3 regions of the Vibrio sp. R11-SG3-ISO9 genome follow, and region 1 is predicted to be linked to each of the others. Evidence: predicted binding sites of a transcription regulator. Region 1 holds the regulator's gene; each other region holds the start of a gene.

The links. Region 1 encodes PurR, which represses purine synthesis genes. Its sites were predicted from a motif close to TNANGNAAACGTTTNCNTNA; they were not measured.
Region 2: the regulator PurR is predicted to act here: its motif matches at 1,988-2,007, upstream of AC6R05_RS12475 (formate--tetrahydrofolate ligase).
Region 3: the regulator PurR is predicted to act here: its motif matches at 2,647-2,666, upstream of glpX (class II fructose-bisphosphatase).

Annotation. Positions count from the first base shown of each region.
Region 1 is NZ_JCBDGU010000038.1:33,914-39,071, forward strand. Features, by position in the region: gene AC6R05_RS11805 (alpha/beta fold hydrolase) at 234-1,031, shown strand; gene AC6R05_RS11810 (putative signal transducing protein) at 1,132-1,452, opposite strand; gene AC6R05_RS11815 (TVP38/TMEM64 family protein) at 1,466-2,146, opposite strand; gene AC6R05_RS11820 (TfoX/Sxy family DNA transformation protein) at 2,271-2,861, opposite strand; cyclic di-GMP riboswitch class I at 2,990-3,074, opposite strand; gene purR (HTH-type transcriptional repressor PurR) at 3,246-4,250, opposite strand; gene torD (molecular chaperone TorD) at 4,572-5,158, opposite strand, start outside.
Region 2 is NZ_JCBDGU010000039.1:22,906-28,063, forward strand. Features, by position in the region: gene AC6R05_RS12470 (GGDEF domain-containing protein) at 1-11, opposite strand, end outside; gene AC6R05_RS12475 (formate--tetrahydrofolate ligase) at 208-1,956, opposite strand; gene AC6R05_RS12480 (inosine/guanosine kinase) at 2,214-3,518, opposite strand; gene AC6R05_RS12485 (CreA family protein) at 3,648-4,127, opposite strand; gene AC6R05_RS12490 (hypothetical protein) at 4,378-4,872, shown strand.
Region 3 is NZ_JCBDGU010000012.1:60,597-65,754, reverse strand. Features, by position in the region: gene hslU (ATP-dependent protease ATPase subunit HslU) at 1-421, shown strand, start outside; gene AC6R05_RS04755 (1,4-dihydroxy-2-naphthoate polyprenyltransferase) at 581-1,498, shown strand; gene rraA (ribonuclease E activity regulator RraA) at 1,572-2,090, shown strand; gene zapB (cell division protein ZapB) at 2,159-2,401, opposite strand; gene glpX (class II fructose-bisphosphatase) at 2,726-3,733, shown strand; gene AC6R05_RS04735 (helix-turn-helix transcriptional regulator) at 3,882-4,499, shown strand; gene AC6R05_RS04730 (DUF3135 domain-containing protein) at 4,617-4,955, shown strand; gene AC6R05_RS04725 (DUF805 domain-containing protein) at 5,041-5,158, opposite strand, start outside.

The DNA of each region.
Region 1 (5,158 bases):
GTTCCATTGTGAACACCTTTTTTTGTTTTTAAAGTGTCACTGTTAGTGTCTAAGTTAACTGTTGAGCTACCGTTAGTTTCATATAACGCTTTGGGAGTAATTGTGGTTGAGCTATTCAGAACGCTGATAAGATGATTGACACTACTATCACTTAATCGGTTTAATAGCGTGCTATCATTACCAAGCATCTAGCAATGGTGCTCAAGCAAATAAGTAGAATTAAAGCGAAAGGTATGTCTGAGAGTTTATTATTCCATAAAACATTCAATCACCCGACCAGTGATGAGTGGGTCGTTTTCGTCCACGGTGCTGGTGGGAGTTCGTCCATTTGGTTTAAGCAGATCAAAGCTTACAAACAGCACTTTAATTTGCTGCTGATTGACTTGAGAGGTCACGGTAAATCCGACAATTTATTAAAAGAGCTGATCAGTAACCGTTACACATTCAAAGCGGTAACGCTCGATATTCTTAAAGTGCTCGATCACCTAAAAATTCGTTCAGCGCATTTTGTTGGAATGTCCTTAGGAACTATTATCGTTCGAAATGTGGCTGAGTTGGCTGCAGAGCGTGTTCGTTCAATGGTACTCGGCGGTGCTGTAACGCGTTTGAATACGCGCTCTCAAGTCTTGGTTAAATTAGGTAACTTAAGTAAACATATTATTCCTTATATGTGGCTTTACAGCCTGTTTGCTTACATTGTTATGCCACAAAAGAGTCAGCGAGAGTCTAGACACCTTTTCATTCGCGAAGCGAAAAAGCTGTGCCAAAAAGAGTTCAAGCGCTGGTTTATTCTTACTGCTGACGTTAACCCGTTGATGCGTTACTTCAAAGAGCGAGAGCTACCTATTCCAACCTTGTATCTGATGGGAGAGCGTGACTACATGTTCATCAAGCCCGTTAAAGAGATGGTGGCGGCACATAAATCGAGTGAGCTGGTGGAAATTGCTAACTGTGGTCACGTTTGTAACGTGGAGCAACCCGAAGAGTTCAACCAGCGCTCTATTGAGTTTATTCAAAAGCAAATCAAATAACGTGAGTTTGGTGAAGCATTGTTCACTTGACATAACGAGATACAAAAAAACAGGAAGCTATTACGCTTCCTGTTTTTTTAGGGACTCGTTTTTACAAAACTTATGTTTCAGGGCAAGGTGAACCACACTGCCAACAAGAACCAAACTGGGCTTCATTGACCTCGTGACACTGACTACAGCGCCACTCTTCATAGATGATGGAATCTTGTTGCTTCTTATAAGCATTGATGAGGTTTAGTGCTGCTGTTGCATCAGAAGGCTCGTAGAGCCACACATATGGGTCTGTTTCTTCAGAGAAAGGGATTTCTCCCTTTAAACCAAACAATCCTTCACCACGCACTTCACAGGCAATTTTTTCACTCTCTAGAAGCCCACATATTATGTGAGCCTCTGTTGGGTTTGCAGCACTGAATATCTTCATCAATTTTCCTTATCTATTCCGCGACTGGCGCCGAACGAAACTTACCCATAATCCATTTTGCAGCAATTGGGAAAACGCCAAGCAGTGCGAAAGAAAGCAGTACAGAAGGGGATACGATGCCTGATAGCGAATCGATCTCTGCCAACTGAGTACCTGCGTTTAAGTAAACTGCAGTGCCAGGAAGCATTCCTAATTGGCTAGTCAAATAGTAGCGTCCTACAGAGATAGGTGTTAAGCCCATTAGTAAGTTAATTAAGAAAAATGGGAATACCGGAATCAAACGTAAAGAGAATAGGTAGAATGCACCATCTTTTTCTACGCCTTGGTTAATGGTCGACAGCTTATCGCCAAACTTACCTTGCACCCAGTCACGCAGTAGAAAACGGCTACTCAAAAACGCTAGTGTTGCACCTATGGTACTTGCAAACGACACGAGTAATAAACTAGTCCAAAAGCCGAATAGCGCCGCCCCGAGCAGCGTAACTACAGCAGCGCCTGGAATAGAGAAAGCGGTAATCATGATATAGAGGATGAAGTAGGTTGCAGCTGCAACAACAAAGTTACTCTCTATGTAGTCGTTAAGAAGTGCCTGCTGAGCCTTGGCATTTTCAAGCGTTAAGTATTGACCAAAGTTAACGGCTAGTAACACTATCGTGGCAACTAAAATTATGCCTAAAATCATTTTCTTACTCATGGGAGCGTCCCTTAATCTTTTGCTTATAGTTAGTATAGTTAGACAGGAGAAGGAAAGATTAACTTTCAAAAGAAAATAAAAAAAGCCACATTAATGTGGCTTTTTACAATTAAGTGATTTGGACCTAATTAATAGAGCTGATGAGTTCGTCACGTCGCTGCTGAGGTATCACTGACCAATGAGTGCCGTTGATTGCACCTTCAAGCGCCCAAAGTAGCTCTAAGCTCACACTTGATGAATGAGACTCTTTAATGGCTTTGTATGCATTAACAGAACCTGACTCATACAAGCTTTCAACGGTATCGATCCCTGCTTTTTTCAACATTCGCTCTGTGGCAAGTCGAAGGTTTGGCAAATCTTTCAATCGAGTCGGTTTCGCCGATGATTGGATTTGTTTCTCTTCTTTAGCACAGTTAAGGGAAGCTTTTGCCAGCTCGATAATACGTTCTTGAGTCTGCCAGAGGTCTTCTGGGAGGGCAAAATACTTAGTAACGACTGGGAATCCACGCTTTTTGTAAACGTAAGGTTCGAAGCCCTGTTGTTCAAATTGTGAAGTAGTATTCTTATCAGCTCGAATGTGCAACTGATTGTTTACGACCAATGCAAACATGGTGTCATCGGCAAAAAGGCCGAAACCGCCAAACATTGAGCGTGACTTTATCTTTCCAAGTGGCTCAAATAACTTCATTGAGTCCTTGAGTATCGGTTTATCCATATTGTTTATCTCGGTGTATTTGAATTACGCCACCAAATAAGCAGGTCCGAGAGATTAGCAAAATGTCGCAATAAAATTGTCAATAAGCCGTAAATTACTACTAAAGGTAGGAAATACTGCATTTTGCCATCGGTAACCCCGCTACCATACCAATAATGGGTTAGGCCGGAGGCTTTGCGTCTCACCCTTTCAAGTGATTTGCCCTGTGCGTGACTGTATAATCAAGAATAAAGTTTTTTGTTGAATGAGGTTCACACTTGTTATTCTAAAATGTGATCTTAATTCAGTTAATTGTTGTCTTGATATGCAACTGGGTTTTTATTTTTGACAAATAAAAAAAACGCACCAAACGGTGCGTTTTATTAGATTTTTCTAAAGTTTACGTTATTTTAACGTTTTTACTGTCGCACGCTCAATGATCTCTGGATGCATCTCGAACACACGTTTTTCGTGGTCTTTGTCTTTGATACGTTCTAGCAGGATTTCGAACGCGTTCTTACCGACACGACGTTTTGGTTGGTGAACAGTCGTCAACGGCGGTGAGAAGTACTCTGCCAACTCAATATTGTCGTAACCAATCACTGAAATATCTTCAGGGATCTTAATACCTTGCTGTTGTAGGCGGCTCATAAGACCAAGCGCCATCGTATCGTTAAAACAGAATACCGCGGTAGGGCGATTTTCCATTGCAGCGATTTTATCTGCAGCGATAACAGCCGTATCACACTCGAAGTTACCTTCAAGGATTAGGTTGTCATCAGCTTGAATGTCTGCCTCTGCAAGTGCACGACGGTAACCAGCGATACGTTCGACACATGCCGCTTTATCTAAGTGACCACTTAGACATGCAATACGTTCATGCCCGCGTTCAACTAGGTATTTAGTCGCTAGGTAGCCACCTTCTTCAGAGTTGTCGATGATCTTATCTGCTTGTGAACTTTCAGGACCCCAATCCATAACAACTTTTGGAATGTCTGCATGACGGTCAAGCATTTCACGAAGTTCTTCCGTTAGGTCAGAACACATTACTAAGATGCCATCTACACGCTTTTCAGCAAGCATTCGGATGTAGTCACGTTGCTTTTCGTAGATACCACCTGTGTTACATAGAATCAGCGTATAGCCTTGACGGTAACAGTAACTTTCCACACCATCGATCACTTCAGAGAAGAATAGGTTAGTTGATTGAGTTACTAACATACCGATTGTGCGCGTAGAGTTACATTTCAAACTACGGGCAACGGCACTTGGTGCATAATTTAATTCGTCTACGGCTTTGTTTACTTTTTCTTGAGTCGCTTCTGCTACGAAACGTGTCTTGTTGATCACGTGAGAAACGGTGGTTGTTGATACGCCGGCTAAGCGAGCGACATCTTTTATAGTTGCCATGGCTTTATCCTATTGATAGCTACTTCCTCAGCAGTACGGAGCAAGTAGCCGTTTTAAGCTACCAGAACAAGAGCTTAGAATGTGTAGGGCTCTCTCGGTACTAAAGTGCTAAAAAACAAAAAACCGCTAATGAGAGCGGCTTGTCTTAACACCGAAATGCTCTTAGCTAATTTAAAGCATAGCATTTCGAGAATGTTTCATATTTTATCGTTTGCGGTCACAATTTTAGACTGACTAGAAAATACTCGCAATAAAATTCACCCAGAAATCTGGGTGAATTGTCACATTCTACCTAAATTGTGCCTTTAGTCATTAGTGAATTTATTCACCAGCCAAATATTGCGCATCAAGTTTACAGAAAGCGGCTAGCAATTCTGCAACACAAGCGTAAAAACCAAACTCATCAAATTCACGGCATTTCGTTGCAAATTGTGGAACCCAGCTGAGAAGTTGTTGTTCAACAAATTCATGCTGTGTAGTGAAAGCTGCTTCTAATTCTTGCTCGCTCTCGAGGTCGTTTGAACGAATGATAATGTTGCCTAGGAAGTCCAACTCGATGGCTAGGTGATCAGCAGGCTCTTTTAGGTCTTGGTTTACGGCGATTCCGTAAGACGCCATGATGGCTTCCATGTCTTGAGCTGGCTTGGCGTTCAGCAGGCCGCTCTTGTCTAAGTAAATAGAAGCGTACGGTAGAGCACCGTATTTGTCTGACTTAAGGAACAACTCGCAAAAATCTGACGAAAGCTCCAGTTGAGCGTCTTCACGATTCTGCAATCGGTTAAGTGCATCTACTAGGTTATTGATTGCTGGCTTAAGCGTCTCATTGTCGCCAAGACCAGTTAAAAACGAACGAATCTCAACCGAGTGGTAGTTATCCAGTTCTTCTTGAGTCAGCTCTTTTGCGAACA
Region 2 (5,158 bases), on a different contig from region 1:
CTTACTTTCATTACAATCCCCAAAGAATCAGCGCAATACTATAGATTTAGTGGGGTTATTAATGTGATCTTTACCCAGAACTGACTAGGTAAATCTCCCAGTTGAGAGGTGTGTGTGCAATTTGTTGCTTTTGTATGCAAATCGCAGCTTGTCTTACATTCACTGTGACGATAACCTGCGATTTGCTGTTCAAAGCATCTATAAATGCTAACTTAAACCAGTAATTTCACCATCTTCATTAATGTCTAGTGACATAAACGCAGGCTTGTCTGGGAGTCCAGGCATGGTCATGACATTCCCACATAGTGCATAGACAAATCCTGCCCCTGCGCACAGCTTGAGTTCTCTCACAGGAACATCAAACTGAGTTGGAGCGCCTTTTACGTGTGCTTCCGTTGAAATAGACAATGGCGTTTTAGCTAGGCATACCGAAAGGTGGTCAAAACCATGTTTTTTAAACTCTGCCAGTTGCGATTTAGCTTTGTCAGACAAAGTTAAACTTGATGCACCATAGCCAACTTCTGCCACAGCCATTAATTTCTCTTCGAGTGAATGTTCTGTCGTGTAGAGAGGCTTGAATTGTACCGGAGTTTTACAAGCGGCGACGACAGCCTTGGCTAAGTCAACTGCTCCTTCTCCACCTTTACCAAAGGCTTCACTGACTGCGACCGAAACAGTGTCGTCGTATTCACCAATTAATGAGGTAAGTTGCTCAAGCTCTTGTGTTGAGTCTTGTGGGAATCGGTTAATGGCAACCACAACAGGCACGCCATATTTCTTAACGTTATTGATATGCCATTTAAGGTTTTCAAAGCCCGCGATAAGAGCATGTGTGTCGTCATGGAAGATCGAGTCTGGGAGAGGAGTGCCTGGCCTTAAGTCGTATAGACCCGAATTAGCTTTTAAGCCTCTAAGCGTTGCTACAACCACTGCGCAGTCGGGTGACTGTTTGGCTGCAGGAGCTTTGATATTGCACGCCTTCTCGAAACCCATATCAGAGCCAAAACCGCCTTCAGTCACGACGTAATCGGTAAGTCTCAGTGCGATATTGTCTGCAATGATCGACGAGTTTCCGTGAGCAATGTTGGCAAAAGGGCCTGCGTGAATCAGGATAGGGACGCCTTCTAACGTCTGCATCAATGTTGGTTCTATAGCATCCTTCATGGTTACAGTCATCGCTCCAGCGACTTGGAAGTCTTCAGCCGTCAGCGGCTCACCGTTTTGATTGTAAGCTAATACAATGCGTCCGATACGTTTACGTAGGTCTTGTAAGTCCTCAGCGAGCGCGAGAATTGCCATAAGCTCCGAAGCTGCTGAAATATCGAAGCCGTCTTCACGTTCAAAGCCATTAATGGTTTTACCTTCTTCGTTACGACCTACGGTAATCATACGTAGTGCTCGATCGTTATGATCGAGAACTCGTCGCCAAACAATGCGCTTAGGGTCAATATTGAGCGCTTTCAAACCAGAGCGTTGCTCAAAGGCCTCCGCTCCTTCTCGCTGTTCATGATACAAACGAGCGTCGATCGCTGCCGATGCAAGGTTATGGGCCGCGGTGACAGAGTGAATATCTCCAGTTAGGTGTAGGTTCAATTGTTCCATTGGGGCTACCTGAGAATAACCACCGCCGGCAGCACCGCCTTTGACACCAAATACAGGACCCATTGAAGGTTGACGAATACAAGCCATTGCTGACTGATTGATTGCTGCTAAGCCTTGGCTCAAACCGATTGTCGTCACGGTTTTCCCTTCACCGAGTGGCGTTGGTGTAATCGCTGTAACAAGGACCAGTTTACCTTTTGGTTTATCTCCGAGACGCTTTAGACTTTCTAGAGAGACTTTTGCTTTATGTAATCCGAGAGGTTGGAATTCGTCAGTGGTTAAGCCTGCACCGAGAGCAATATCACTGATGTTTTTAAGTGAAGCAGAGCGGCAAATTTCAATATCAGACAGCATATTAAATCCTTATGTTGAAACCGATAAGGTGGTACGAAAACGTTTGCGTGGCGATAATACTGTATAAATCGACCATGTAAAGGCTAACCACACGAATTATGTGCTGGAAGATAACAGATTTATCAGGTCATTGCGCGAGATCAAATCTCGCGATGCCAAGTCATCACGGAAATTTACATAATTTTGTGCAATTGATTAGCTTGAAATAAAAAGGGTTGCATAATGCAACCCTTGTTAGAAAACGTCAGTTCTTATGATTAACGATCCCAGTATGCTTCTTCAAGGCTGTCTTCACGTTCAGGAAGAGCACGACCAAGACGAGGAGAGTGCTGCGTTAGAACTTCGTAGCTTACACGGTTTGCGTACTTACAGATCTGTGACAATGATGAGTAAGTCATGTAAGGCTGATCGTGTTTAGATGAGTTTGGCACATTCATGTGGTGGTGACTGTTTGCTGCCATATCATGAAGTAGTGCAGACAGTGCTGCGTCACCCGCGCCATTGGTGTTCTTAATCTCTAGTGGACCACCAAGGTAAGGCCCAATGTGAGAGTACACCTTAACAGGGTTATTACAGTCATCTTTACGCATTGCACGACTGAATTCGTACTTGTTAAATTCTGGGATGTTACCCGGAAGAAGCGGCAGTTCAGTTTCACGTTTTGCTGTTTCGTCCGTGTAACCAGCCATGTATAGGCCGACAGGACCTGCGGTACATAGAACTAAGTCTACCCACTCCAGTGCCTTTCCAGCAGCAAGCAGAGGATCTTTCTCGCCAGTTAATGCTTGGCCTTCCTCTTCATTCATAGCAACGATAGAGATATTCTCTTTAATGTAATCTTGCCACCATTTAGCGTTGCCTTCGATTACCCATTTAGTGCCTAGCGTTAGTACTACTGGCACATTGTTTTCTTTAGCAATCTCGATAGCGCGAGCGACTGCTTTTGGCATTGGATCTTCTGGTTTACCACGCATTAGGTATGAAGAAACAACCAGTGCAGAAGCCTTTTCAAATACATCTTCAGGAATGCTATCAGGACGTAGGTTGTTCATTTCACCTTCGTTGATCGCAAATGTACGCTCGCCATCATCGGAAATAAGGGTGTAACAACGACCGATAGAGCCTTCTACAGTTTGTAGGTGGTTGAGGTTCATACGTGAAGAGGTACGGCATAGGTAACGGTACGCAAATGAGCCAACTTCGATATTACGCGACATAACACCTAAAAGTACTGATTTGCTGTCTGCTAACACAGAATAGTTGTGCAGAGTGTTACCAATGGTATCACCTGGATATTGGTGCGTGATTAGGCCGCTTTCTACGAGCTCTTCGTATAGGGCATCAGCTTTGCTCTCTTCTAGAACTAGAGAGTGACCTTTACTCAGATCGTATTTAGCCAGGAACTCATCTGAAACACGAGCTTCAATATCTACAATTGTCTGACCAACACCAACAATAATTGGGCGAAACAGTTTTGGTGTTTCCTTCATCTGGTTGATGAGTGGATCACGGGCGTGTGTAGGGAAGTAGTGCTTAGATTTGCGCTGTCCAGGAAATTTCATAAGAAAATTACAGTGAGAAAATTTTGCCGCATGATATCACAGATTTTTGTAATTTCTTTCATTTTTATTACATTTGAACTCACCTGCACATTGTATGTACAGGTGAGTGAACAAAACTAAACCAATGGCTTATTTTTGCTGCTCAGTCAGTGTTGCTGGGTCAATATAAGCTTTAGTACCCCATAGTGGAACAGTCGAAAGGCTATGCTTGAAACTACCTTCGGTCTCTTTGGTTGTGTAAGAGAGGTACAGCAAGGTTTGGTTTTCGGCGTCGTAGATGCGTCTTACCTTCATTGTTTTAAAGAAAATGCTCTTTGATTGCTTGAAGACCACCTCACCTGAGGCGCTCTTATCGATTTTTGCAATCATCTCGGGCGTAATGTCACCGGTTTGACGACAAGAGATCGAACTGTCACTTGGGTCTGCGAGAGAGAAGTCAGCCTCGATAGAAGCGATGTGGCAGGTGACGCCTGGGATCTTTTCATCGTCGAGATGAGAGATCTTAATATCTTTCAAAGTGAAGAAGCCAAGTGATACGTCACCCACTTCGTTATCTGAACAACCAGCCAACATGGTCATAATACCTAATGCGATTAGGGCTTTTTTCATAAGAAGTCCTTTTAATTTATAGAGTTCTAATTACTATAAGGAGTATTGAAAGCTTGAATACGAGTGTAGAGCTTTTCGCTCTATTCGAAAAGGCAGTATTGGGAGAACCTTAATTTATGAAGCATTTAAAGTACTTGTTGGTAGTTACGATGCTCTGTATGCTCTCTGCTTGTAGCTCGGCGCCTAAGGCGACCGTGTGCCTTCCAAATAATTGTGATATTTGGGGATACTAAAAGTAGGTAGTAAAAGAATGAATAATGAAATACCTGAAATTGCGCTAAAAAAGAATGTGTGGTTAGCAAGCCAAGTTGATGTCGCTTATCCTGCAAAAGAGAGTTTGCTTGGTCGAGATGTTTATCAAGCCAACCTAGTCAAGAAAAGCTATCAACTGCTTCCTTCAAATCAAGCTCCCTCCGATATCGAAGAAATTCATAAAGTCGATTTTCATAAGCTCACCGTCCTGTTTTCGCTCAATCAAGCCAGTGTCTATGAAAGTGAATTCGATAAAACTCATATCCTTGAGTTCTTGAGTCAAATTATCTTGTCTGATGAGCACCAACTTTATATTGGAACCTCTGGCCCTGATGTTGTAGCAAGTGCAATTGTTACTGTAGAGGGCGATGACGTACTAATTTCGGATATCGTTAACCAAGCAGGGCAGGACACAATCGGCTTTGCTCAACAACTGGTGTCTTTACTAGGTCGCTCTATCACTTCAAATACGAAACTTTGGGTGGAAAGCTGATAGAAAGAGTGGGGGCGGCGCTCCCACTTTAGCTAGCACGCATTAGAGCTCTACTACTTATCTGGCAAATCTCAACTATCCTCTGTCACAGCCTCATAATAGATAAATGTTTGTACTAATTCACTGATACACCATTGGCTTTGCTTCACATTAATGTCATGTCATGGTGTTTAAATTATCGACAAACTAATCCAATAAGACTCAGTTTTAACAAGCTTAGGGTGATAATTCCTGTAAGTAATTTATAAATAGGGTTATTAAGGTGATCTGTCGCATATTTCGCGAA
Region 3 (5,158 bases), on a different contig from region 1:
TGTTACTTCAGGCGCATTCCAAGTGGCTAAGCCATCGGATCTGATCCCTGAGCTACAAGGCCGTCTACCAATCCGTGTTGAACTTGAAGCGCTATCAAGCCACGACTTCAAACGTATCCTGACTGAGCCCAAAGCGTCTCTGACTGAGCAGTATATCGCTCTAATGAAGACAGAAGAGGTGGACGTTGAGTTCACTGAAGACGGCATCACTCAGATCGCAGAAGCAGCATGGCAAGTTAACGAAACCACTGAGAACATCGGTGCACGTCGTCTACACACGGTAATGGAACGTCTAATGGATGAGATTTCATTCGAAGCGACAGACAAAGCCGGCAGCAAGCTAGTGATTGATGCAGGTTACGTGAAGTCTAAGCTAGGCGAATTCGTTGAAGACGAAGACCTAAGCCGCTTCATTCTGTAGCACAAAAATATCCAACTTGTTGCTCTAACGCAAAGAAACAGCAAGCTGATAACCGATTTCAAGGCCCACTCTCGAGTGGGCTTTTTATTACCTAAAAAATGAGCGTATACTCGAAATACGGTATGACACAGTGTCCTTACAACGACAAATAGACCTACGATGAAACAATCTCTACTGATTTGGCTTGATGCCGCACGACCAAAAACTCTGCCTCTCGCACTCGTCTCTATTCTTACAGGAAGTAGCTTAGCGTTCGCTAGCGATCAGTTTTCTCTCTCCATTGCTTTGTTGGCTTTTCTCACCGCGACCTTACTGCAGATCCTTTCCAACCTCGCCAATGACTATGGCGACGCGGTAAAAGGCACCGACAATGATAAACGTCTAGGCCCAATGAGGGCGATGCAGTCGGGTGCTGTCTCAGCCGCAACAATGAAGCAAGCCATCATCCTAAACATTGTGTTTACCATGATTGCTGGGCTTATCTTAATTTTCCACGCCCTATCCTCTATTGAGAGTATTCTCTCTTTCATCGGTCTGGGTGTGCTGGCGATTGCAGCAGCGATTGCTTACACCGTCGGTAACAAGCCTTATGGTTATATCGGCTTAGGCGACCTGTCAGTATTCATCTTCTTTGGTCTGCTTGGTGTATCCGGAACTTACTTCCTGCACACAGGGCACATCGAACCAAGCCTATTCTTACCCGCTTTGGGCTGTGGCTTGATGGCGGTGGCCGTACTAAACATCAACAACATGCGTGACATCGAAAACGACAGTGAGTGTGGTAAACGCACCATGGCAGTTCGACTAGGACAGCGCAAAGCCAAGCAGTATCATTTTGTCCTCCTGAGCGTGGCAGTGATTGCTTTCGCTAGCTACCTGCTTATTCAAGATAAGCCCGCTTGGATTAGCCTGCCGTTTTCACTGAGCATCATCACCGTTTACAAACATGGTAAGGCGGTTTGGGATACGGACAAACCCGCACAAATCGCACCTATGATGCCAGTTATCGTCAAATGCTCTCTGGTGACTAACTTATTGTTTGCTGGTGTTGTTGTAGCTCAAACTCTATTGACATAATTCAGACTAATCATTGCAAAGGGATCGAGCACCGATATACTCAAAGTAAGCTCATTGTTCAAAAGGTACGCGAATGGAATACAACACTTCAGCACTGTGCGACATCTATCTAGACCAAGTGGATGTCGTAGAGCCGATGTTCAGCAACTTTGGTGGAAGAGCCTCCTTTGCTGGACAGATCACGACACTCAAATGTTTCGAGGACAACGCGCTGATCCGCTCTGTGCTAGAACAAGACGGCTTGGGTCGTGTGTTGTTGATTGATGGTGGTGGCTCACTGCGTAAAGCGCTGATTGATGCCGAGTTAGCACTGTTGGCCGAAGACAATGAGTGGGAAGGTATCGTGGTGTATGGCTGCGTTCGCGAAGTAGACGAACTAGAAGATATGAACCTAGGTATTCAAGCCCTTGCTTCTATTCCAGTTGGCGCTGTACAAGATGGCGTTGGTGAAGTCGATGTTCCAGTCAACTTTGGCAGTGTTAGCTTCCTACCTGAAGATTACCTCTATGCCGATAACACCGGTATCATTCTGTCACCAGAGCCACTCGATGTAGAGTTTGAGCTTGATGCTGAAGACGATGAAAACGAATAGTTGATACAAAAATGCCCGCTAACAGAGCGGGCATTTTTTTCATCAGCGTTTATCGCAGCAAAAGTGGATTACTCAACTTCGTCCATCTTGCCTAGTAGGCTGCGAATGCGATCTTGCCATGCTGCATGCTCTTGCTGCATTTGCTGAGTTTTTTGCTCTAGCTCTTCACGGCTTGCTTTTAGCTCACCAGCTTCTGTCGCTAGCTGCTGCTTCTCTTCTTTTAGCTCTTCTACTTCCATTTGCAGAAGTGCAATAGTATCAACTGCTGTTTGAATTTTTGCTTCTAGTTGCTCTAGTACTTCAAAAGACATTCTGGCCTACCTTTAAGTTATCCATTTGATGTTGAAGGTTCACTCCACTTATTGCCCCATTCTACTCAGCAGAGCACGGATAAACACTCTATATCTTCGATATTTTGCGCCATTCGATGAAAAAAACATCGCTTTTTACCGAATATTGACGTTAATTGTGCCAGCACTATTACCTAACTGATTATTTCAGTGAATATTTCAAAATTTCAGCTCTGCTTTGATCGTAAGCAAAGCCACAAAAGCAAAAAAGCAAACGTTTCCTTTGAACTATGGTAAAATCCGCCGCGAAATTTCTATTCCCCCTTTGAAAATTTTGGAGTCCGCATGAAACGCGATTTAGCAATGGCATTTTCTCGTGTCACTGAAGGTGCAGCACTAGCAGGTTATAAATGGCTTGGCCGTGGTGATAAAAACGCTGCCGATGGTGCCGCAGTAGAAGTCATGCGCAGCCTGCTCAACAAAACCGAAATCAGCGGTGAAATCGTGATTGGTGAAGGCGAAATCGATGATGCTCCGATGCTATACATCGGTGAGAATGTCGGTGTTGGTGGTGATGCCGTTGATATCGCCGTTGACCCAATCGAAGGGACACGTATGACGGCTATGGGCCAGTCAAACGCACTGGCTGTACTAGCAGCGGGTGAAAAAGGCAGCTTCTTAAAAGCGCCTGACATGTACATGGAAAAACTGGTTGTTGGCCCTGGAGCTAAAGGTGCTATCGACCTAGAAAAGCCACTAAAAGAGAACCTAGAGAACATCGCTAAAGCACTGGGCAAATCTCTAGATACGCTTGTGGTAACCACGCTAGCTAAACCTCGTCACGACCAAGTGATCGCAGAAATGCAGGCGATGGGCGTGCGTGTGTTTGCTGTGCCAGACGGTGATGTCGCCGCTTCTATTCTAACTTGTATGCCTGACAGCGAAGTGGACGTGATGTACTGCATCGGTGGCGCGCCAGAAGGTGTGGTATCAGCAGCAGTAATTCGCGCACTAGATGGCGACATGCATGGTCGTTTGCTGCCACGTCATGAAGTGAAAGGTGACAACGAAGAGAACCGTAAGCACGGTGAACTGGAACTTGAGCGTTGTGCTGAAATGGGCGTAACTGCAGGTGTGGTTTTAAAGATGGAAGACATGGCGCGCAGCGATAACGTCGTATTCTCGGCAACGGGCATCACTAAAGGTGATCTGCTAGAGGGCATCACTCGCCAAGGCAACATTGCAACCACAGAGACTCTGCTGATTCGTGGCCGCTGTCGTACAATTCGTCGCATCAAGTCGATTCACTACCTTGAGCGCAAAGACCCAGAAGTGATCGGTCACATTCTTTAATAACGACCACCACGTAAACTTTGTTCAAGGCCAGCACTTTAATGCTGGCCTTTTCTTTTTATAACGATGCTGTCAAGTGGCTATAGTAAATGGTTTGCTTTATAAATGCCTTGCCTCATAATAGTAGTGTTCATGAGGTAGGGATAGTATGAAAACAAGCGACAGAATTTTACACACCATTAAGCGCCATGGAGCCGTTACTGCTAAGCAGCTCGCACAAGAGTTTGGCATGACCACCATGGGTGCAAGGCAGCATCTCCAAAGCCTAGAAGATGATGGTATTCTGGCGTTTCATGACGTTAAGGTAAAAGTTGGTCGCCCAACGCGTCACTGGTCTCTAACCCAACAAGGACACAGTCAATTCTCTGATCGTCATGGCGAGTTGACCATTCAAGTTATCGATGCCGTTGAGAATCTGTTTGGAAAAGAAGGCCTAGCCAAAGTCGCTGCAGAGCGTGAGCAATCGACCCTAAAGCAGTATCAACAAGCCTTAGTCAATTGTGATGACCTTCTTAGCAAGCTCCAAACCCTCACTCAATTGCGTGAAGATGAAGGCTACATGGCCGAGCTGCACGACGAAGGCGATCACTATGTCTTGATCGAGAACCACTGCCCTATCTGTAAAGCCGCAACACGCTGTCCTAGCTTGTGCCAATCAGAGCTAAATGTGTTTACCGAACTGCTTAAAAATGACTGTAATATCAGTCGTTCCGAACACATTATTGCGGGTGAACGTCGCTGTACATACACTGTGATTCCGTTTTAGCGCTATCGACTATTGCTGTCTCAAATTTGAGAAGAACACAAACCGAACAAAAAATAACCAGATTTCTTTCTTAAGCTTAAAGTATCTCACTCACGATGCATCACTAAGGAAAGAAAGATGGGACATCCTCAACCCGATCTCAAACTGCCCCCTTTCGATGAATTGGTTGAACTTGCTCAGCGAGATCCGAATGCGTTCAACCAACTCAAGCAAGATATGTGCGAACAGATGATTTGTTCTGCCTCTCACATCATGCAGGACAGGCTGCGCGCTCAACAGAGCCATATCGACTTAGTGGTCAGTCGCTGTAAAAACCCTCATCAAACCAACGTTGTCTTAATGCGGGAGTTGCGCTGTCAGGTGTGTAAATTTCAGGAAGCGCTTCAGGGCAACGATTCTAACCCTGAGCCACCACAAGCTACCATCATTGCATTTAAACCAAGAAACACCGACTAACCCTTAGGGAACCTGATACAAAAAAGGAGGCGATATGCCTCCTTTTTCTTTCCTAACACTTTTTAACTTAATGCATCTCTGCAAGCTACTGCGGTTCGTCACCGTAATCATTACGACCCTCAGTGCCTTTCAAAAAGCCACACTCAACCAAAATCCACAGGCCACATACCAAAGCAGCGACCGTCGCCACCATATGAATTGGC